Regions from separate parts of the Vibrio sp. R10-SF1-ISO8 genome, predicted to be linked through region 2. Evidence: predicted binding sites of a transcription regulator. Region 2 holds the regulator's gene; the other holds the start of a gene.
The links. Region 2 encodes MetJ, which represses methionine synthesis genes. Its sites were predicted from a motif close to TTAGACNTNTANANGTCTAA; they were not measured.

Region 1: the regulator MetJ is predicted to act here: its motif matches at 1,532-1,551, upstream of metN (methionine ABC transporter ATP-binding protein MetN).

Annotation. Positions count from the first base shown of each region.
Region 1 covers NZ_JCBDHL010000021.1:287,102-290,520, forward strand. Annotated here, with positions in the region: gene AC6R00_RS19310 (methionine ABC transporter permease) at 1-402, opposite strand, end outside; gene metN (methionine ABC transporter ATP-binding protein MetN) at 392-1,426, opposite strand; gene gmhB (D-glycero-beta-D-manno-heptose 1,7-bisphosphate 7-phosphatase) at 1,649-2,200, shown strand; gene AC6R00_RS19325 (MliC family protein) at 2,249-2,593, shown strand; gene treR (trehalose operon repressor TreR) at 2,664-3,419, shown strand, end outside.
Region 2 covers NZ_JCBDHL010000015.1:6,886-10,304, forward strand. Annotated here, with positions in the region: gene AC6R00_RS10965 (bifunctional aspartate kinase/homoserine dehydrogenase II) at 1-256, opposite strand, end outside; gene AC6R00_RS10970 (O-succinylhomoserine (thiol)-lyase) at 256-1,422, opposite strand; gene metJ (met regulon transcriptional regulator MetJ) at 1,642-1,959, shown strand; gene AC6R00_RS10980 (malic enzyme-like NAD(P)-binding protein) at 2,063-3,340, opposite strand.

The DNA of each region.
Region 1 (3,419 bases), on a different contig from region 2:
CATCGATTGTGCTGCTTCAACTAATCCCGTAGGGACTTCAAGTAGAGCACCTTCGATAAGACGAGCAACAAATGGGATCGCGCCGATTGTAAGAGGCACGATGGCTGCTGTTGTACCAATGAATGTGCCAACTAATAGCTTGGTAACTGGAATAATGGCGACCATCAGCACTAGGAAAGGTACGGAACGGCCCACGTTAACAATAGCGCCGAGTACACTGTTTAGTTTCGTGTTCTCAAGTAAGCCACCTTTCTTGGTGATATGCAGAATCACACCGAGTGGAATACCAACGGCAAAGCCAACAATGCCCGCCACAGCAACCATGTAGATAGTATCCCAAGTCGCGCCGATAAGTAGATTGCTGTTTAAGCTCAGCCACTGTGAAATTTCATTAAAGGACATAGCCTAGCACCTCTACTTTTACCTTGTGCTCACGCAGGAACTCAATCGCTGCATTGTCATCTTGTTCATTACCAAATAGTTCTGCGACCATCATGCCGAATTTCACACCACCGGCGTAATCGAGGTCAGAGCTGAGAATGCTGACATCAATGTTGAATTTACGGGCAATTTGCGTCATCAAAGGAGCATCAACCGTTGCGCCTGTGAACTCTAGACGCACCAATGGGTAACTGCTTTCCACACGCGTTGCTTGCAAGCGAATTTGGTAATCTTCTGGAATCGACAAGTCGAGCGTAGAACGAATGAATTGATGCGCCAGTTCTGTTTTTGGATGAGCGAAAATTTCACCGACAGTCCCTTTTTCGACTAGCTCGCCATCGCCAATGATCGCTACTTCGTGACAGATGCTTTTTACAACGTCCATTTCGTGAGTAATCAAAAGCATAGTGATGTTCAGCTTGCGGTTGATCTCTTTTAGCAGCTCTAGAATCGACTGAGTGGTTGCCGGATCCAATGCGCTAGTCGCTTCATCACACAGAAGAACCTTTGGATCAGACGCAAGAGCACGTGCGATCGCGACACGCTGCTTTTGACCACCACTTAGGTTTGAAGGGTAGCTTTCATGCTTATCTTCAAGGCCGACCAGTTTCAACAGCTCAGTCACTTTAGTGCTGATGTGCGCTTTATCTTTGCCTGCTAACTCAAGTGGTAGAGCAACGTTGTCAAAAACCGTACGCGATGACAGTAGGTTGAAATGCTGGAAGATCATACCGATGTTACGGCGAGCTTCGCTAAGTTGCGATTTACTGAGTGTTGTGAGATCGACACCATCAACAACAATCGAGCCTGTTGTCGGTGCTTCTAACATGTTTACACAACGAATAAGCGTACTTTTCCCTGCTCCCGATGAGCCAATAACACCAAAGATTGTTCCTTGTGGAATATGAAGGTTGATCTCCTTTAAGGCATGTATTTCCTTACTGCCTTGGTAGAACACCTTATTTACTTGATTAATTTCAATCATCGAGAGACCCGCTATCAGATTAGATGAAGAGCAGCAGATAATGTTGAGCTACATCTCATTTGGTAGATGATGCTATGGTCTTACATGTTTTCTGTCAATAGATATTTTTACGTCTAGACGTCTAAACGTATCTTTTGCTCAATCGATTAGTAATTAGATAGTGATGAAAGAAATAAAGCGTGCAATAATTCTTGTAAAGCAAAGTACATAGAGAAGTATATTTTGGCAAAACCAGCAGTCTTTTTAGACCGAGATGGCGTGATTAACATCGATCACGGCTATGTTCATGATGAGCACGATTTTGAGTTTGTTGATGGCGTATTTGAAGCGACCAAAAAACTGAAAGATATGGGCTACCAACTGGTATTGGTGACAAACCAGTCGGGGATTGCTCGTGGTAAGTTCAGTGAAGATCGTTTCCTATCTTTGACCCAATGGATGGACTGGAACTTTGTCGATAACGGCGTTGAGTTTGATGGTATTTACTACTGTCCGCACCATGCTGAACACGGTCAAGGCAAATATAAGCAAGACTGTGACTGCCGCAAGCCAAAGCCTGGTATGTTTATCTCAGCGCGTGACTTCTTGAAAATTGATATGGCGAACTCTGTTATGGTGGGCGATAAAGCCGAAGACATGATGGCAGCCGAAGCAGCCGGTGTTGGCACCAAAATCCTTGTCCGTACAGGCAAACCTGTCACAGAGAAAGGCGAAGCTATCGCGTCTGTGGTACTCGACAGTATTAAAGAAGTCCCAGCGTATTTAGCAAAATAAACTGAAAAAGGCTGCCTAGGGCGGCCTTTGTTTTGTTTGGAGGGAATCATGAGATATCGGTTGTTAATTGCACTCGCAGTAGGGCTGAGCGTGTCAGCGTGCTCTTTTACTTCGATGGAACGTGAAAACCACTACCAAGGTGATTTTCTATTGTATCAATGTAGTGGTGGCGAAACCTTCAAGCTAGCCTTAATGCCCAATGATTATACGGCACTGCTAAGGTTACCAAAGAAAGATTATCGCATGATCCAGGTTCCCTCTGGCTCTGGCACTAAATACATTCTCGACGATGGCTCCGCAGAAATACAAAACCCAGTGACCCTCTATACCAAAGGCAAAGAAGCCCGCTTAGAACTTAGCCACTTGGTGTATAAAAATTGCATTACCCAATAGATCTTTTACGATAGCGTGTCTGGAGGCGTATCGCCTCCTTGCAACGTTCAACTACTAGACCCACGAGTTTATGAGCAAAAAACTAACCATTCTTGATATTGCCCGGTTATCCGGCGTAGGCAAATCGACCGTCTCTCGTGTTCTGACTAACGATCCTAAAGTTAAGCCAGAAACACGTGCTAAGGTCGAACAGGTGATTCAGGAATCTGGTTATGTTCCTTCAAAATCAGCGCAAGCGATGCGTGGAGGAAGTCAAAAAGTGGTGGGGGTCATTATCTCTCGTCTCGATTCTCCATCAGAAAACAAAGCCGTAGGGAGTATGCTCAATACCTTATATAGCGCGGGCTATGACGTTGTCATTATGGAGAGCCAATTCGACCGAGCAAAGACCAACGACCATTTGGATGTGCTGAAAAAGCGCAATGTTGATGGTGTCATTGTGTTCGGTTTTAGTGACTTTGATATTGCTAAACTCGCTAGCTGGCATAATCGCACTGTGGTTATCGCGATGGACACAGATAAAGTTTCGTCAATCAACTACGACAATAGACAGGTCATTGTTAAGGCGTTGCAGTTCTTAGAGCAAAAGAGCCTCAAGAACGTCGCATTTATTGGTGTCGATCCGAGTGATAAAACTACGGGCAAGTTACGTTTAGGCGCTTACCTCGATTGGTGCCAATCTCACTCTATTTCACCGAACTATCAGACAGGGCAACTAAACCACGAGAGCGCTTATTTGCTGGTGGACGATGTCTTGAACCAAGACGTTCAAGCGATTGTTTGTGCCAGTGACACCTTAGCTTTAGGGGTCATTAAGCGTTTACAA
Region 2 (3,419 bases):
CTCCCTCAATAAGCGTTTCAATCAGCTCGGTTTGAAACTGGCGTAGTGCTTGGAGTTCTTTATGAGCAATACGGCCATCTTTATTGAGGGCTTCGAGAAATGCAATCAAACGGTTGGTCGTTTTACCTGCGGCTGAAACAACAATCAGATCTTCTGATTGTGAATATTCTTTTAAGATACCGACGACGCGGCGGTAGCATTCAGGATCGGCTAGGCTGCTTCCGCCAAACTTATGGAGTTGAGGTTGAGTAGACATTAGAAGGCTTCCTTAGCTTTTGCGAAAGCTTGTTCAAGGTCAGCAATTAAATCTTCTGCATCTTCAAGCCCAACCGACAGGCGCAGCAGTTGTTGAGAAACGCCAGCCTCTGCAAGTGCTTCTTCTCCCATTGCTCGGTGCGTCATTGACGCTGGGTGACAGATTAGGCTCTCTACACCGCCAAGAGATTCTGCAAGGGAAAACAGTTCTAGTTCACCAACAAAGAATTTAAGTTGTTCAAAGCTACCTGCGAATTCAAAGCTGAGCATAGACCCAAAGCCAGTTTGCTGCTTTTTAGCAATCTCATGGCCTGGGTGTTCAGGTAGGCTAGGGTGATAGATATTACCGACTAAATCTTGGGTCTGTAAGAAGCCTAAAATTTGTCGAGAGCTTTCTTCATGTACCTTCATTCGCGCCCCCAGAGTTCGGATGCCGCGTAATGTCATATAGCTATCAAATGGTGTGCCTGTCGCACCAATACAGTTACCCCACCAAGCGAGCTCTTCCGCGTGTTCTTCTGTTTTGGTAATGACAACACCACCAATAACATCAGAGTGACCATTGATATACTTAGTGGTTGAGTGAATAACAAAGTCGGCGCCAAGGTCTAAAGGCTTTTGGAACACGGGTGTCAAAAAGGTATTGTCGACAGCCACTAGAGCGCCAACTTGTTTGGCTTTCTCACATACGTCTGCGATGTCGACGACACGAACTAGCGGGTTAGATGGTGTTTCCAATAGGATCAGTTTAGGCTTTTTAGCTAGGGCTTCAGCAAAGGCTTGCTCGTTAGATTGATCAACAAATAGAACTTTGAAATCACCTTTATTTGCACGGGTATTGAATAGACGGTAAGTACCACCGTAGCAATCGTGAGGTGCGATGATAAGGTCATCTGGGCCAAGGAAAGCGGATACCCATAGATTCAGCGCTGAAGTACCACAATTGGTCACGACCGCGCCTTTACCTGACTCAAGTTCAAATAGAGCAGTTTCGAGTAGCCCGCGGTTTGGGTTGCCTGAGCGGGTGTAATCGTACTTTGGTACATCACCAAAGGCTGGGAAGCCATAATTCGTCGAGAGGTAAATAGGTGGAACAACTGCGTGATGTTGAGTGTCGGACTCGATACCAGTACGTACCGCGATTGTGGCTGGTTTGCGGGTGCTCATAAGTGTTTCCTTTCGAACTTTAGTGACTTCTATTTGGGAATACGCTATACCTTTATCTTGTTAGATATATGTTATTCCAATCCCATGCCTTTCCACTTTACTTATCATTTTTGTGGACGTCAACACTTCTAGACGTCTATATGTCTTTGCTTGTGGCTATAAATACCGCTAAAATTAGGGATTCTATTTTCAACCATAATAAATAACGAAAGGTGCGCAATGGCAGATTGGAATGGCGAATACATTAGCCCATATGCTGAGCATGGAAAGAAAAGCGAACAAGTAAAGAAGATTACAGTTTCTATTCCATTGAAAGTATTAAAGGTTTTGACTGATGAGCGTACTCGCCGCCAGATTAATAACCTGCGCCACGCAACAAACAGCGAGCTATTGTGTGAAGCTTTTTTGCATGCATATACCGGGCAGCCACTGCCGACTGATGAAGATTTACGTAAAGACCGCCCAGACGATCTCCCTGCTGAAGTGAAAAAACTGATGACAGAGATGGGAATTGAGTTCGAATCTTTCGACGAATAATAAAAATAGTCGCACCTAATTTTCGCACGCTGACGAAATTGAATTAAAAAAACCGCTGTCTTAACAGCGGTTTTTTCGTTCTCGAAGAGACTATTTAGCCAATTTACTCGGCCATATAATTTTCTGGCATTTCAATGCGAGCAACACCTGAGTCAACAGCGGCCTGAGCAACGGCTTTAGCAACACGAGGCAATAGTCGTGGATCCATTGGTTTTGGAATGATGTAACCAGGACCAAATGACAGTGCATCAACGCCAGCAGCTGCTAGGACTTCGGCTGGTACTTCTTCTTTCGCTAGTTGGCGAATAGCGTCTACCGCTGCCAGTTTCATCTCATCGTTGATTTCACTTGCGCGTACGTCTAATGCACCGCGGAAGATGAATGGGAAACACAGCACGTTGTTTACTTGGTTAGGGTAATCACTACGACCAGTACCCATGATCAGATCGTTACGTACTTCGTGAGCAAGTTCAGGTTTGATCTCTGGATCTGGGTTAGAACACGCAAAGACCACAGGTTTGTCTGCCATCAACTGAAGAGCTTCTGGTGAGAGTAGGTTAGGGCCTGATACACCAAGGAACAGGTCAGCACCTTCGATAACGTCTTCTAGTGTGCGCTTATCTGTGTTGTTGGCGAATAGTTGTTTGTATTCGTTAAGATCGTCACGACGAGTGTGGATAACACCTTTACGGTCAAGCATGTAGATTTTCTCACGCATCGCGCCACACTTAATCAGTAGCTCCATACATGCTACTGCTGCTGCACCTGCACCGAGACACACAATCGTTGTGTCTTCTAACTTCTTCCCTTGAAGTTCAATGGCATTAAGCATACCTGCTGCGGTAACAATCGCCGTACCGTGCTGGTCATCGTGGAAAACAGGTACATCACAACGCTCAATCAACTGCTTTTCGATTTCGAAACAGTCTGGCGCTTTGATGTCTTCTAAGTTAATACCACCAAAAGTATCGGCGATGTTAGCAACGGTATCGACAAACTCTTCGATAGTACGGTGCTTTACTTCAATATCAATTGAATCTAAACCCGCAAAGCGTTTGAAAAGCAGTGATTTACCTTCCATTACAGGTTTAGATGCAAGAGGACCTAAGTTGCCAAGACCAAGAATCGCCGTACCATTTGAGATAACAGCAACCATGTTGCCTTTTGATGTGTACTTGTAGACGTTGTCAGCGTTTTGTGCGATTTCACGTACAGGCTCTGCCACACCAGGACTATAGGCTAGAGCAAGATCTTTTGCCGTTTCTGCTGGTGTGGTCAGTGCGACTGCAATTTTACCTGGAGTTGGGTAAGCATGATAATCCAAAGCTTGCTGACGAAACTGTTCTTCTGGGGATACTTCTTGGCGATTGTCGTCTGACATAGGTGTAGGTACTCATTAATAATTATATGGAATGGGGAAATCCATTCTAGAGTAACTAAGTCAAGCTGCCTAGGTCAGA